4 regions of the Priestia sp. FSL W8-0001 genome follow, and region 4 is predicted to be linked to each of the others. Evidence: riboswitches for the same ligand, from Rfam matches in the RefSeq annotation. Region 4 holds a riboswitch; each other region holds the start of a gene.
The links. Region 4 has a riboswitch for S-adenosylmethionine ahead of MKZ18_RS19470 (methionine ABC transporter ATP-binding protein). Riboswitches for the same ligand answer to the same signal wherever they lie in the genome.
Positions count from the first base shown of each region.

Region 1: linked by a shared signal. The riboswitch ahead of MKZ18_RS09435 (Na+/H+ antiporter NhaC family protein) and the one ahead of MKZ18_RS19470 (methionine ABC transporter ATP-binding protein) in region 4 are both predicted to bind S-adenosylmethionine.
Region 2: linked by a shared signal. The riboswitch ahead of MKZ18_RS13960 (5-methyltetrahydropteroyltriglutamate--homocysteine S-methyltransferase) and the one ahead of MKZ18_RS19470 (methionine ABC transporter ATP-binding protein) in region 4 are both predicted to bind S-adenosylmethionine.
Region 3: linked by a shared signal. The riboswitch ahead of MKZ18_RS06215 (hypothetical protein) and the one ahead of MKZ18_RS19470 (methionine ABC transporter ATP-binding protein) in region 4 are both predicted to bind S-adenosylmethionine.

Region 1 covers NZ_JBBPAL010000001.1:1,787,843-1,791,669, reverse strand. The annotation lists gene MKZ18_RS09440 (hypothetical protein) at 1-64, opposite strand, end outside; partial or broken gene MKZ18_RS09435 (Na+/H+ antiporter NhaC family protein) at 154-1,465, opposite strand; SAM riboswitch class I at 1,544-1,647, opposite strand; gene MKZ18_RS09430 (ABC transporter permease) at 1,761-2,522, opposite strand; gene MKZ18_RS09425 (ABC transporter ATP-binding protein) at 2,515-3,426, opposite strand; gene MKZ18_RS09420 (YtoQ family protein) at 3,573-3,827, shown strand, end outside.
Region 2 covers NZ_JBBPAL010000001.1:2,620,696-2,624,522, reverse strand. The annotation lists gene MKZ18_RS13975 (universal stress protein) at 54-452, shown strand; gene MKZ18_RS13970 (NAD-dependent protein deacylase) at 465-1,196, shown strand; gene MKZ18_RS13965 (hypothetical protein) at 1,227-1,469, opposite strand; SAM riboswitch class I at 1,709-1,809, shown strand; gene MKZ18_RS13960 (5-methyltetrahydropteroyltriglutamate--homocysteine S-methyltransferase) at 1,890-3,017, shown strand.
Region 3 covers NZ_JBBPAL010000001.1:1,182,230-1,186,056, forward strand. The annotation lists gene lepB (signal peptidase I) at 1-207, opposite strand, end outside; gene MKZ18_RS06205 (LapA family protein) at 815-1,138, opposite strand; gene MKZ18_RS06210 (M48 family metallopeptidase) at 1,325-2,068, opposite strand; SAM riboswitch class I at 2,335-2,436, shown strand; gene MKZ18_RS06215 (hypothetical protein) at 2,505-2,753, shown strand; gene MKZ18_RS06220 (hypothetical protein) at 3,344-3,616, shown strand; gene MKZ18_RS06225 (hypothetical protein) at 3,613-3,827, shown strand, end outside.
Region 4 covers NZ_JBBPAL010000001.1:3,689,822-3,693,648, reverse strand. The annotation lists gene MKZ18_RS19485 (YusG family protein) at 1-187, shown strand, start outside; gene MKZ18_RS19480 (toprim domain-containing protein) at 419-769, shown strand; gene MKZ18_RS19475 (thioredoxin family protein) at 783-1,082, shown strand; SAM riboswitch class I at 1,227-1,333, shown strand; gene MKZ18_RS19470 (methionine ABC transporter ATP-binding protein) at 1,444-2,472, shown strand; gene MKZ18_RS19465 (methionine ABC transporter permease) at 2,462-3,130, shown strand; gene MKZ18_RS19460 (MetQ/NlpA family ABC transporter substrate-binding protein) at 3,147-3,827, shown strand, end outside.

The DNA.
Region 1 (3,827 bases), 1.9 Mb from region 4:
AAGATACTTCACCGTTATCCGTATTCTGTACAGAGCGAAACACTCGATTCCTAAAACAAATCATCCTTTCACCTCTTTTTCAATATTCTAACATTTTAACTCTAAAAAAAGATGACATCAACCCTTCTTTCCGGTTGATGTCATCTGATGAAATTAAGCTATTTGTTTTTTAGCAGGTTGTTTATGAGTAAGCTTTGGATAATTAAAGACAATCGCTAAAATTCCAAATATCGCTGTTAAGATTGGATAAAATGCGAATGGCATTAGTTCAACTGAGGATACTTTTGCAAATTCTGATGCAATTAGCATTTGCGCTCCATATGGAACAAGTCCCTGCACGCTACATGAAAATAAGTCAAGTATACTTGCTGACTTACGGTTATCGATTTCGTATTCATCTGCAATCTCTTTTGCTAAAGACCCGACCGTAATAATTGAAATTGTGTTATTAGCTGTCGAAAGATTTGTCGCGCTTACTAATCCAGCAATACTAAACTCTGCGCCTTTTCTTGTTTTAATATTACGTGTTAATAGCCCAAGCAAGAAATGGATCCCTCCATTATACTTAATAAGTTCAACGACTCCACCAATTAAGATGCTGAGAATAATGAGTTCAGCCATACCGCCAATTCCTGTTGTAATAGCTTTTGCAAAGGTTGCTAGCGTATAGCTTCCGTCTGCCAATCCAATAATTCCAGCTACAACAATACCCCCCTGTTAAAATTGCTAACACATTTAATCCAAGCAATGCTGCAACCAGCACTCCTATATAAGGAAGCATTTTTACAAAGCTAAAACTTTCAACATCTACATTAGAATTATTTCCAAGCGTCATTACTAATAAAAGAACCATTGTAATAATTGCTGCTGGTAATACAATTAGAAAATTCACTTTAAATTTATCGTTCATTTTTGTTTTTTGCGTACGAACCGCAGCAATTGTTGTATCAGAAATAATGGATAAATTATCTCCAAACATTGCACCGCCGATAACGGCTGCTACGGCTAGTGCTGCAGAAATATCCGTTTCAGCACTTACTCCAACTGCAATTGGTGCTAGAGCCGCAATGGTACCAGTAGAAGTACCCATCGCAAGTGAGATAAAAGCACCGATAAAGAATAATCCAACAACAAGCAAGCTTTGTGGCAAAACAGATAAAGCAAGGTTAACCGTTGAATCAACCGCTCCCATGCCGCTTGCTACTTCTGAAAAAGCGCCCGCCAGAATAAAGATAAAGACCATAATCATCAAGTCCGGATGACCTGCGCCTTTAGCAAAACGCTCAACCTTCGCATTTAGCGTTTCTTTCCGGTTCATCGCTAAGGCAACGATAGCCGCTACGATAATTGCTACAAGTACAGGAAGCTTATAAAAATCACCTGTAATAATCCCCGAGCCTACAAACAAAGCTAGAAATACTCCTAGCGGCAGCAGTGCCCAACCGTTTTCTTTTTGTTTTCCCATGTTTACACCTCTTTGCATAAATAAAAGACCTCTTCATCAAGAAGAGGCCCTCTTATAATTCTTTATAAGAATACGCTCTTCTCATCTTTCAAACAAAATTGTTTGCTGGATTTGGCACCGCACTCTGTGAGTCAGTTGCCGAGACATCATCGGGCCAGTCCCTCCGTCTCTCTTGATAAGAAGTATAATATTTTTTAAATTTATTATTCAAAATTAACTCTTAACTACTTTAATATCTTTTACTTTCCTTGTCAAACACTATTGTAGAAAAACAAAAAGAAAGAAAATTCAAATATCAATTCGCTACGTCTCGCTTTAAGAAAAACAGCCAAGCCGTTCCAACAAAGAAGATTAGATGAGCTATAATAATAAATAGAGAAAACGGTAGGGTCATCCCAGGGAAATACGTTTGATTTCCATCCATATATTGACTAAGGTTGGTGTTAGCAAACAGTAAAATAATTCCCCACTGTACTTGAAACTCAGATAAAATTCCAGCAAGCATTTTTGCTCCTACTCCAACAACAATGCCAAGACCAACTGCTAATGCACTATTTCTGAATACCGACGATAGCATAAACGCAAAAGCAACCATCATAAAGGTTTCAAGATATGAAACACCATATGCAATCCAGATACCTTGTCCTTCTTGACCATTAAAAGCTCCTCCTGAAAAGAAAATAATACCCCAAATGATTGAAAATAAAAAGAAGGCAGCCAAATAGTACAAGCTAATAAAAATGCTAGTCAGGTATTTGGATAAAAGAATAGTTGAGCGACTCTTAGGACGAATTAATAGAAGTTTAATCGTTCCTTTTTCAAATTCAGATGCAACAATCGATCCAGCAGCGGCTACAGCAAAAAATTGGACAATAATTAAAAAGTTTGAAGTGAAAGCAACAAAGCCTGGCAACGTTTCTGCAATTCCAGCATTCGTTGTAATAGTTCTCATTATAAGAGCCATTCCAAGCGTTAAGACAGCAATTGCCAGAAATACGACTTTTGTGCTTTTTTTCATAAACCACTTCATATGTTCATTTTGTATTAAATTAAGCATTGAAATCTCCTCCCGTAACAGACATAAACGATTGTTCTAGCGATTCATAAATTGGAGTAATTTGGTATACTTCAATGCCTTCTTCCACTAGAAGTTTATTAATAGCAGCAGCCTCTTTCGGTTGAGCTTGTACAGAAAGCTGCTTTTCTTTTATTGCACAAGTGTAGCCTTGATTTGATAGCAGATTTTCCGCTTTTTCTACAGCATCAACTGCAAATACAATCGTTAGGTTCTCTTCTATATTACGCTTAGCTAATTCTTGAACAGATAGCAGTCTGCCGTCTTGAATAATCCCTACGCGATCACACAAGGCTTCCACTTCTTTCAACAAATGGCTAGCAATAAGAATTGAAATTCCTTCTTCTTTGCACAACCGCTTTAAATATGTTTTAAATTCAATCATTCCTGCTGGATCCAAGCCGTTAGTAGGCTCATCTAGTAGCAGTAGTGACGGTTTATGTAGAATAGCTTGTGCAACTCCGAGGCGCTGACGCATTCCGAGTGAATAAGTCTTTACCGGTTGGTGAATGCTTTTTTCTAACCTTGTTAGCTCGACCACTTCATCGATTCGATTTGCAGACACACCGTGCATTCGTGCAAAATGCTTTAAATTTTGATAACCTGTCAAATATCCATAAAACTCCGGGTTTTCAATGATTGCACCAATTGATTTGACAGCTTCATTAAATTGTTTGCGCTGGTCATGATTGTTAATGGTAACGTCTCCTGTTGAACTTACTAAACCTACAACTGCTCGAATAAGCGTAGTTTTACCCGAACCGTTTGGACCTAGTAACCCAAAGATTTCTCCTTTTCGCACAGACAATGATACGTTATCCAAAATAATTTTATTGCCAATCTTTTTCGTGACGTTATGAACCTGTAGTACCTCTCTCTCTGACATAATGTTCATCCTCTCTTCTATGTAATCCGTCTTTTATTTTTCCTTGTTTTGAGGTATTTGTCTAGATTAAAACAAACCATTCGTTTATTTTTCATTTTTTTGGTAAGCTATACGTATATATATTTTTTTATAAAGGGGATGCCGTTATGGAATTAGTCGTTTATTTAGCAGGACAAATTCATGATAATTGGAGAGACGATATCAAAAAGCAAGCGGAGGACTTAAAGCTTCCAATTACGTTTGTAGGACCGATGACGGACCATGATCGCTCGGATAATATCGGCGAAGTCATTTTAGGTAAACAAGACTCAGCTATTTTAAAAGATGAAGCCGCTTCAGCTTTTAACAACTTGCGCACAGAAGTACTGCTTAAGAAATCCGACGTAGTCATTGCGCTTTTC
Region 2 (3,827 bases), 1.1 Mb from region 4:
ATGGAATAAAAAATAGTAGAGCTGTTATAATTGATAGAAAAGGAGTGAAGGACATGTTTAAGCGAATTTTATTAGCTTCAGATGGGTCTGAACACGCTGCTAGAGCAGCTGAAAAAGCGGTTGCTTTAGCCAGATTAACTGATCGAAGCTTTGTTCAAGTGATATATGCAGTAGAAGGAGATAGTAGGTTAAACACGCTTGGAAAAGATGAAGCAAGAGAAAAGCGTATCCAAACAACACAAGAAGTTTTAGAGAAATCTGATATAGAGTATGAAATTACGTTTATTCATGGAGATGCTGCTAAAACAATTATTCAATTTGCTAACAACAATCGCTTTGATGTTGTAGTAGTTGGAAGCCGAGGCTTAAATCCAGTAAAAGAAATGTTTTTGGGGAGCGTGAGCCATAAAATTGCTCAACATGTGAAGATACCCGTATTGATTGTAAAGTAGGAGAGAGCGCCAATGAATATGCAAGTTGAAGAGTTAAAGAAACGAATTGGAGAGGCAAGTCGGATTTGTGTCTTTACGGGAGCGGGAATAAGTACAGAGTCGGGCATACCTGATTTTCGCTCGCAAAACGGATTGTATCGAAAAAACCTAGAATTTTCAGATGTGATTTCTACTTCTTTTTATCAGAACAATCCGGTACTTTTTTGGGAGCTATTTAAAGAGATTTTTCGTGTGAAGCTGCTTGATGAATATGAACCTAACTCAGGTCATTACTTTATAGCAGAATTAGAAGAAGAAAAGACCGTGCATGTGATTACACAAAATATTGACGGCTTGCATCAGAAAGCAGGAAGCACGAATGTATATGAAATTCACGGAACAATTAAGCGAGCACATTGTCAAAAATGTGGAAGTGAGTTTGGGTTAAATTTTCTAACCAAAGTTGAATTACCGAGCTGTACGTCGTGTGAAGAGGCACTAAAGCCCAATGTAGTTTTATTTGGAGATTCAATTCACTGGTTTGAAGAAGCTGTAGAGGCAGCTTTACAAAGTGATTTATTTATTGTCATGGGTTCATCTTTGCAGGTAACACCCATTAATCAAATTCCTTTATTAGTTAGAAAACATGGTCAGGTACCAATGGTCATTATTAATAAAGAGCCAACTTACTATGATTATGTGTTTGATAATCAAATACACCTCCCAATCGGTGAAGTTGTAACGGCTTTAAAGAGTGGGAAGTGAAAAAGCACGCTACGGGCAGCGTGCTTTTTTTTAAACTTCAAAATAGATAGCGAAGCAGAACACAGAAATGACCAGAAAAAACGCTGAATGCAACTTGCTTTCTTTAAACGTCAAAACAGCTTCAATAAATAAAAATAAACTTAGCATTAATTGAATGTATGGTAAATAAGCAATATAGTTGGTAGAATCACTGTTCTGAAAAGCGATTATTCCGTATACCACAGCTCCGATTAAAAAGGCATATTTTAATAGTTGTAATCCTTTAACTAACATCTTTGTGAGGTTCCTCCTTATTTAAAACCTAGGTCACATGATTATAACATATATTATATAGATGTAGACAACTAAAGTGACGCGATATGTTTGACCACGGTCTATCTTTCATGAACTCAAAAGGATATGAACCACTTCTGAATACTGAATAAAAAATTTTTTATTTCTGATTTTTCAAATTCCTTGTTGACAGACTAAGAAAGTAGGTGTAATATTTTCCCTAGTTAATTAATTGAATATTCTTATCTCGAGAGGCGGAGGGACTGGCCCTGTGAAGCCTCGGCAACAGACTGTTAAAGTACTGTGCCAATTCCAGTAGCAATTTGCTTGAAGATAGGAGAAGAACCAATAACGACTATTAACCTCTTCTTATCTTTAAGAAGAGGTTTTTTATTTTGAACAGAAAGAGGGAATAGAACCATGACAAAGACATTAGTGAAAGCTCCATTTAAAGCTGATCATGTAGGGAGCTTTTTAAGAACAACTCCTCTCAAAGAAGCAAGAGAAGCCTATACAAATGGTCAGATCAGTAAAACGACTTTAAAATCTGTAGAGGACCAGGAGATTGAAAAGCTTGTCCAAAAACAAATCGAAGTGGGACTTAAATCTATCACTGACGGAGAATTTAGACGTGCATGGTGGCACTTAGATTTCTTATCAGGTCTAGATGGTGTAGAAGAGTTTGAAACGGAGTATATTAGTCAATTTAAAGGTGCCAAAACAAAAAATAAAGCAATCAAGGTAGTTGGTAAAGTAGATTTCAACCATCATTATATGCTGGAACATTTTACATTTTTAAAAGAAGCTGTTGAACAATATGGTGATGGAAGCCAAGTTGCTAAGTTTGCTATTCCAAGTCCCAACATGTTATTCACTCGAATTCAAGAGGATACTTACTACAATGGGGATAGAGAACAGTTTTATCATGACACGGTAGTTGCTTATCAAAAAGCAATTCAAGCTTTTTATGATGCAGGCTGCCGCTACTTACAGTTAGATGATACTTCATGGATTGATTTTGTTTCTGAAGAACGTATAGATGCAGTTGTTGAGAAGCTGGGTATGGATGTAAAAGATATTATTGATACGAGAGTCAACTGCTTAAACGATGCGATTTCTAAAAAGCCGGAGGATATGGTCATTACGATGCACATTTGTCGCGGAAACTTTAGATCTACGTATATTACCAGTGGTGGCTACGATACTATTTCAGACGCAATTTTTGCTAACTTGCATGTAGATGGGCTTTTCCTTGAATATGATGATAATCGTTCAGGAGATTTTGAGCCATTAAAAAGTTTTACACGTAACAACCAAACAGTTGTATTAGGACTAGTAACATCTAAATTTCCTACATTAGAAGATGCAGAGGTTATTAAACAAAGAGTTAAAGAAGCGAGTGCATCTATTCCTCTAGAAAACTTGTCACTGAGTCCACAATGCGGGTTTGCAAGTACGGAAGAAGGAAACGAACTAACAGAAGAAGAGCAATGGAATAAAATTAGTCACGTCATTAAAATTGCTCAAGATATTTGGGGCGCTAACTGAAGAATAAGAGTTGTTTCTTAATTTTACATAAGAATCCAATTAGATCTTTCTTTTCGTTGTAGTAAAATTGGAAAAAGCTGCGTTTATAAATGATGCAGCTTTTTTTGTGTATTGATAGCGTAACTGCAAATTATCTACAGGTAACATAATATTTATTGGGTAAGATAGCGAACTGTCACGCTAAAGAAACGAAAGATTCTTGATAGATGTATTTATCTTGCAGAATGCTTAAGTTTCAGAGTTGACTCGCAATTGCCTTAAAGGTATTGTATACACACCAAATGTCGAATAGTTTATTTCTTCATATAATAAAAATAATCAGTGATAAGTAGTTTAAGGAACTCATACTGTAATAATAAGTGAAAATTCTGTCATTATCGAAATGTAAAAGCTGAATATGTGAAAGGAATGTTCTTATTGGGAATCAGGAGTAGACTAGGGTTGTTTTTGTTAGGCATTTGTTTAAACGCAATTGCATTCGTTAGTCTTATCATGGAATTGAGTTTAGTTCCCATTCACGCAAGAAACGCAGGTGATTACCTAACAGTATTTTTAAGTGAGATGCATATTTTTCTCTTTTTGATAGGCGTGATATGTGTTATTGTAAGCTTTTATATGCCTGTGAACAGTAAAAAATAGAAGTGTCTTTTATAAAAGGTGTAAAGTATTTATACTTAAGATTCGTGTTAGAACACTGGCTAAAAGGTTTGACGACACAGTTTTTTACATTTAAAATAAAAAGAAATAACTATTTAGCAATAAAAAATGTTTTAAACTTTTAATCACTTAGGAGGTGACTCCTTACTCGTA
Region 3 (3,827 bases), 2.5 Mb from region 4:
GTGAAGGACGACGAGATCGAAGCGTTGATAGTTGCTTAGTTTATTAATAATAATACGGTTGCCTTCTTGAAGCGTAGGATTCATAGAGTCTCCTTTAACGGTATAAGGCTGAAAGAAATACTGTTGCACAATAAGAGAAAAGAGAAGTGTTCCGAGAATGATGGAGCAGTAGATTATGATTTCTCGTTTTATGCGAGTTTTTCTCAATATAAGAGCACCTTCTTTTTTTAAGTGAATCGTTTTGTTAAATCAAATAGAAAGAATAAAGAACAGAATTGATTGTACCATTGTTAGCTAAAGATTTCCATTTGTATATGCGTGTTATTCATATTTTCATAGGAGGGAAGACGCATGCAATGGGTCGTGATTTTCACTCCGGATTGCTCGCTTTCCGCAGGGTTCGGTCTGAGCTTCTTCGTAAACTGCGGGATCTCAGAGCACTCGCTAGTCCTGCAGGAGTCTCGCATCTTCCGTTTCAATCACGGGCTTCTTGAGTAGGAGGGAAACTACGTATCTCTATAAGTGTTTGGGTGTGGAAGAAGGACGAGCGCACGCAACGAGTCGTGATTTTCACTCCGGATTGCTCGCTTTCCACGTGGCTCACGCCTGCCTTCCTCGTCATTGCGTTTCTGCGGGGTCTCAAGCCGTCTTGGTAATTCCGTAGGAGTCAAACATTTCCCATTTCACTCACAGGCTACTGACATAGCTAATACACCCTTTATTATAATAATTGGTTATAAGGGGTAAGGAGGAAAAACAAAAAACCCTGCCCTCCCGTAGTGTTGGGAAAGCAGGATTTTAGTATATCTCTATATTAAGCTGATGGTTCACCTTGTGTTGATAAAGGTTTTTCTAGATCAGCTTGTGGTTCTGAGTGAGTGGCTAGTTGCGTTTCTAGTTCGGCAATTCGTTTTGTTTGTTGCTTGTTTTTACTTTTAAGCTGAGTGATTTTAACAAAGCTTAGTGAAGCAGCGACGACACCACCGAATACAGCCGATGTTAAAATAATTAAAATAAGTGGCCAGTCTTGTGAGCCAAAGACATAGTTAAATTGAACTGGCTCATTGTTGATGACAGCTAAGATAGCAATAATAAGAGCGAAAATAAGACCTAAAATGAAAAAGCTTTGTCCTTTCATTAGGTGCACATCCTTTCTGAAGATAGATAAAGGAGCAAAATTAAATTTTATACTACCTTTACATATACTTAACCTATATTATTCAACTATAAACATTTTTTATTATAATTAAGTTTTAACAAAACACAATATGCAAAAACACCCGTCCTTTGTGTAGTTTAGGATGGGTGTTTTGCTGTTAGCTGATTAGAATGCTTGTAAGCTATTTTCTTCTAACCATTGTTTACGCTCTGCTGCATCTTCAAATAATGAGTCTGCATCTGTAAATTGTGAAGCAATCACATATTCAATTGTTGTTAATGGTGCTAGAAGTAGACGCCAGTTCAATACTAGCTCACCGTTTTCCATCGTTGCATATGTATCTTGCAGTTCCTTCCACGCTACAGAGTCAGGTGCATCTGCTGCTTGTTTTTTCACTGTTTTTAGTGCTTCGCTGAATTTTTCATTTGCTCGTCCTTGGTACCATTCTGTTAAAAGGTTTTGAATTCCCTCGTTTGTTTCTTGTTCAGACCAGGATGATGGCACTGTTGCGATAAATTTAGCACGGAACGTCATCTCAGGTTGCTCCACATTATCACGAACGATGTTTAAGCGGTACTGACGACCTAAATACGAAAATTTGTCATCGTTTTCAAAAGATGACGTCTTTGCTTTAGGTGCAGCTGGCGTTTTGTTCTCAGTTTTTGCTTTTTCGGCTTTTTTAGCAGCTGGTTTTTTTGCTTCGGTTGGTTGATTACCACCGTTAAGTTGTTTTAAAATCCAAGTCGCTTTACGAGAAATAACAGAGCGAACGTTGTGCTCGTTTAAGCCTCGTGGGATAATTACGGTTACCCCTTCATTGTCACAAATTTGGACCGTAATATCGGTTTTATTTGGAACGACTTTAATTTTGTAGTCAATTGTTTGATTGCCAATTTGATACGTATACATATAGTTTTTCGTGCTCCTTTCTACAAATCTTCATTTTATAAGCAAAGGTAGAGTTTGGTCAAATGAAAGAATAATCAGAAAATTATCCAAGGATTTAATTAAAGAATTACATTACGTTTTTTTTGTTAGTTTTTACGTAAAGAAAGGAAAATATTCTCGCTTTACTATGCATAGGTTAAAAAGAGTGACAAAACTGAAAAAAAGAAAAATTTAAAAAATACTCTTGCTAAATAGGAGATATTTGGTATAATGAAATCTAATTTAAAAAGTTATCACGAGTGGACGAGAGATCTGGCTCTATGACTCCACAGCAACCTACCAACGTAAGGTGCTCCTACCAGCAAAGCATTAGCTTTGGGTGATAAGACGGGTGAAAGCTCATTTTGCATCTAAAGCAAAATGAGCTTTTTTGATTTTATTAGAAGGAGAGATACGGATGACACAAACGATTATAAAGAATCATGAAGAAGTGCTAAACGATGTATTAAATCAATTGAAGGAGATTAATGATTTTACCTGTAGAAAGCTTGAGACGTTTTACGAAATTGTAGTAAAGAGCGGAAGGGATACGTATGCCATTGGAATTGACTGCAAAGTTATTGAGGGCTACACAGAAGAAGGTTTAAAAGAAGCTTGTATAGCAAAATTAAAGCGAGTTGGATGGCTGAAAGGTACATACGCTTAAGGTTGTATTCATATCAATTGCAGTCTTGTCTATAATCATGATAAGATGCTTATCTTCTCTCTTTTCTTTTTTCGTTGAAAAGAGATGATATTTGTCGAAATTTTTACACAAAATAACCGTTACAACTTGGTTGGAATTGTGGTAAGGTATAAAACAAGAATATTCTAACAATTTTAAAAGGAGGCTGAACATGGAGCTGTTAATTGAGCACGGAAATGACGAAGGTAGCGAACAATTTATTGATCGCGTACTAGACTTCTTAGAGGACGACGAATAAAAGCCTAGAAGATTGCTTCTGGGCTTTTATTCGTCGTAAACGTAAATGTATTGTAAAAGAGAAAAAGAGCTTATATTAAGTCAGAAAAGCATTATAAGCTTAAGGGTTATTTTATTAAAGATTGCTAAACTTTCGCCATTTCCCCCTTCACGTAATGAAATCTTATGGTATTTACTTTTTAATTTGAGAATGTGCTATTTTCGTCAATTTTATTTCCAAAGCAATAAAATTGACGAAAATGGTAATTTTTATGTTATGGATATATAGGAAATTAATTGTAATGGATGTAGAATTAAAAAGGAGGGGGAATTATATGAACGAGCTTTTTATAGCGGTGTTAGCACTTTTCTTACTATGTTTATCAGCATGTAGCAATTCACGGGAACAATTAGTGAGGGAGTTTAGTAAATATAAAGAATTAGAAGGATTAGACGTGCTGTTACAAACAACTCCACAACCTGTTGCAAACTCTTTATTAGCTTTTTATGAAACAATCGATCATAAATTTGGAGTGGTAGAATTTGATGGAGATAATAACTTAAAATCGGAAAAGAGAATTGAAAATATTACAATAAGTACACGGTGAAATTCTTAGATGATAAAGAGGAAGCAGTATACATTGAGCAAGTTGAATTTTATAATGTGACGTTAGATGAGCTTTTGAAAAAACAGTCAAGCACTGAACAAGTAGCTGAAGATAAATCAGAGAGCGAACTATATGAAGAAGAGAAAGAAGCTGATGATTTAAAAGCTCCTTCTGATCCCGGTTTCGTTGTTGGCCTCATCTTAATAGTGAG
Region 4 (3,827 bases):
AAATGGTATGCAATTGTATGTAGATAAACAATCAATTGGCCATGTGAATTATGGTGCAACGGGTAATCAATATAATTTAGAGTCAGGTTACACGCAAGAAAATAACAAGATTTATCAGTATGCTGACGTCCAGGCTGGAGCTACACAAAAGTATACGGACTGCGATTCAGAAGAGGGTTGGTGCTAAATTTAGCATGAAACCTCTGAGTGCAAGACTGATGGCGCCAACCACATAAGGTTTGGCGCCATCAGTCTAAGATGATCGAAAATAGTCTATTTTTTCAATAAAAAACAATTCATATATGTTCTTTTTACAGCAAAATCTTTTAAAAAACAGGGGAACTGTGTTACATTAACGAATATTGTATAGCATAAAGGAATAACGTTACTATACAACTGATAATCATAGGTGATGACGATGCGTTTAATAGAAATTGAAAAAGTAATTATTGTAGAAGGTAAGTCTGACAAAAAGCGAATCGAAAGTATTATTAATGAACCGATTGAGATTATTTGTACAAATGGAACCATCAGCTTGTCAAAGCTAGATGAGATTATCGATTCCACGTATGATAAAGATGTGTATATCTTGGTTGACTCAGATGATTCCGGCAATAAATTACGGAAACAGTTTAAAAAAGAACTTCCGGAAGCGGAGCACCTTTATATCGATAAAATGTATCGTGAGGTAGCGGCGGCCCCAAGAAATCATATTGCTACGGTACTTTTAAGTGCTAATATAGATGTTAACGCAGAATTTTTAATATAGAAGGATGAGTAACATGGAAGAGTGGACAGAGGAACAGCTAGACGAAAAGCTAAATAAAGACGAGCGTACGGTTATTTTTTTCCATACACCCCTTTGTGGAACGTGCCAACTAGCTAAAAAAATGTTAACAGTAGTAGAAGCGATTATTCCAGACTTAACAATCGGAATGAGTAATTTAAACTATATGCCTGCTAAAGCGTCTTTGCTCGAAATTGAAAGTGTTCCATGCCTAATTGAATATGGAAATGGCGAAGTGAAGCAGAAGCTGTATGCTTTTCACTCTGTTGAATACGTAATGGAACGTCTTAGTTAAACAAACATTTGTTTAAGGGTGTGCATGGGATTATTATCCTATGCGCATTTTTTGTTGACACCCTTTCTGACACATGCTAGAATCACAAACATAAATGAATGAATATTTGATGAAAACAAAATAATTTCAATAATTTGTCGTTAACTCTTATCAAGAGAGGTGGAGGGACTGTGCCCTATGAAACCCGGCAACCGTCAGACTAACTGAAATGGTGCCAATTCCTGCAAAGCATAAGCTTTGAAAGATGAGAGAAAGGATTTTATCAAAAACCTTTCTGCTCACGTGTAGAAAGGTTTTTTTATTTTCTAAAAGCAAGGACACACTAAGCAGACAGAGCAAGTCAACAAAGAAGGTGAAGAAGATGATTACGTTACAAGATGTAACGAAAATATATGATGCTAAAAGTGGGAAAGTCACGGCCGTTGATCAGGTTAATTTATCAGTGGCAAAAGGTGAAATCTTCGGCATCATTGGATATAGTGGAGCAGGGAAAAGCTCTCTTATTCGCTTATTAAATGGTTTAGAAACACCTACTTCTGGAACAGTAGAAGTAGCAGGAAATCAAATTGGGAAAATTAAAGGTGCTAAGCTTAGACAAGCTCGCCAAGAAATTAGCATGATTTTTCAGCATTTTAATTTACTTTGGTCTCGTACCGTGCAAGAAAACATTGCGTTTCCACTTGAAATTGCCGGTGTTCCAAAAAACAAACGAGCAGAACGTGTAAACGAGCTCATTAAACTAGTTGGATTAGAAGGTAGAGAAAATGCCTACCCATCTCAGCTGAGCGGCGGGCAAAAACAGCGTGTAGGAATTGCAAGAGCGTTAGCTAATAACCCAAAAGTCTTATTATGTGACGAAGCAACATCGGCACTTGATCCACAAACAACAGATTCGATCTTGGATTTGCTAGTTGATATTAATGAAAAGCTAGGTTTAACGATTGTCTTAATCACGCATGAAATGCACGTAATCCGTAAAATTTGTCATCGTGTAGCTGTGATGGAAAATGGAAAAGTAGTCGAACAAGGAGAAGTACTTGAAGTATTCCGTAAACCACAGCAAAATATTACAAAGCGATTTGTACAGCAAATTTCAGAGCCAGAAGAAACGTTTGAGACAGTGGAGCAGGTGAAGGAACTTTATCCAAGCGGTCGAATTGTTCAGCTCACATTTGTAGGTGGAAAAGCGGAGCAACCGCTCATTACGAGCATTTTAAAAGCATTTGATGTCACGATTAACATCTTACAAGGGAAAGTTTCTTATACACAAACGGGTTCTTATGGAACCTTATTTATTCATTTAGATGGTGAAGAAGCAGAGGTTAATAAAGTAATTGAGTACATCCGTGAACAACAGGTAGAAATTGAGGTGATGACGGATGCTAACTGAATTATTCCCAAACGTAACGTATGATAAATTTAGTGCAGCAACGATTGAAACACTTTATATGACAAGTATCTCAGTTGTTGCCACGTTTATATTAGGAATTGTGCTAGGCTTACTTCTATTTTTAACAGGCAAAGGTCAGCTTTGGGAAAACCGCTTCGTTAATATTATTATAGGAGCTTTTGTAAACATCTTTCGATCCATTCCATTTATCATCTTACTAATTTTGCTCATTCCGTTTACAAAAGCAATTGTGGGAACAATGCTAGGAGCAGAAGCAGCTTTGCCAGCTCTTATTGTTGGAGCCGCACCATTTTACGCGCGTATGGTTGAAATCGGCCTTCGCGAAATTGATAAAGGTGTGATTGAAGCAGCAAAATCGATGGGAGCGAAAACAAGCACAATTATCTTTAAAGTGCTGCTTCCAGAATCAATGCCTGCTTTAATTTCTGGTTTGACGGTTACAGCAATCGCACTCATTGGCTATACAGCAATGGCTGGAGCGGTTGGAGCTGGTGGTTTAGGAAACTTAGCATATTTAGAAGGCTTCCAGCGAAATAATAGTGATGTAACCCTTGTTGCGACAGTTTTAATTTTAGTGATTGTATTTATTATCCAGTTTATTGGTGATTTTATCACGTCTAAAATTGATAAACGATAAGAGGAGGAAATATATTATGAAAAAATGGGTTTCAACATTTGCTTTATCATCTGCTTTAGTTTTAGGTTTAGCTGCTTGTGGTTCATCTGGAGGCAGTGGGTCAGATTCATCAGAAGACGAAAAGAAAATTGTGGTGGGGGCGTCAAACATTCCTCACGCTGAAATTTTAGAAGAAGCAAAGCCATTGTTAGAGGAAAAAGGAATTGAGTTAGACATTAAACCATTCCAAGATTATATTTTACCTAACACAGCACTAGATGGAAAAGAAATTGATGCGAACTACTTCCAACATATTCCTTATCTAGAATCTGTATTAGAAGAAAACCCAAATTATGATTTTGTAAGTGCAGGAGCTATTCATATCGAACCAATCGGTATCTACTCTAAAAAGTACAAGTCATTAAAAGACCTTCCGAAAAACGGTACGGTAATTATGCGTGATGCAGTAGCAGAACAAGGTCGTATTCTTTCAATTTTTGAAAAAGAAGGCGTAATTAAGTTAAAAGAAGGCGTTAAAAAGCAAGATGCAACGCTTGATGATATTGTAGAAAACCCTAAAAACTTAACGTTTAAAGCAGACGTTGAAGGTGGTTTATTACCTCAAGTGTATAACAACAATGAAGGCGATGCGGTTGTTATTAACGCAAACTATGCGTTAGATGCTGGTTTAGACCCTGTTAAAGATCCAATCGCTGTA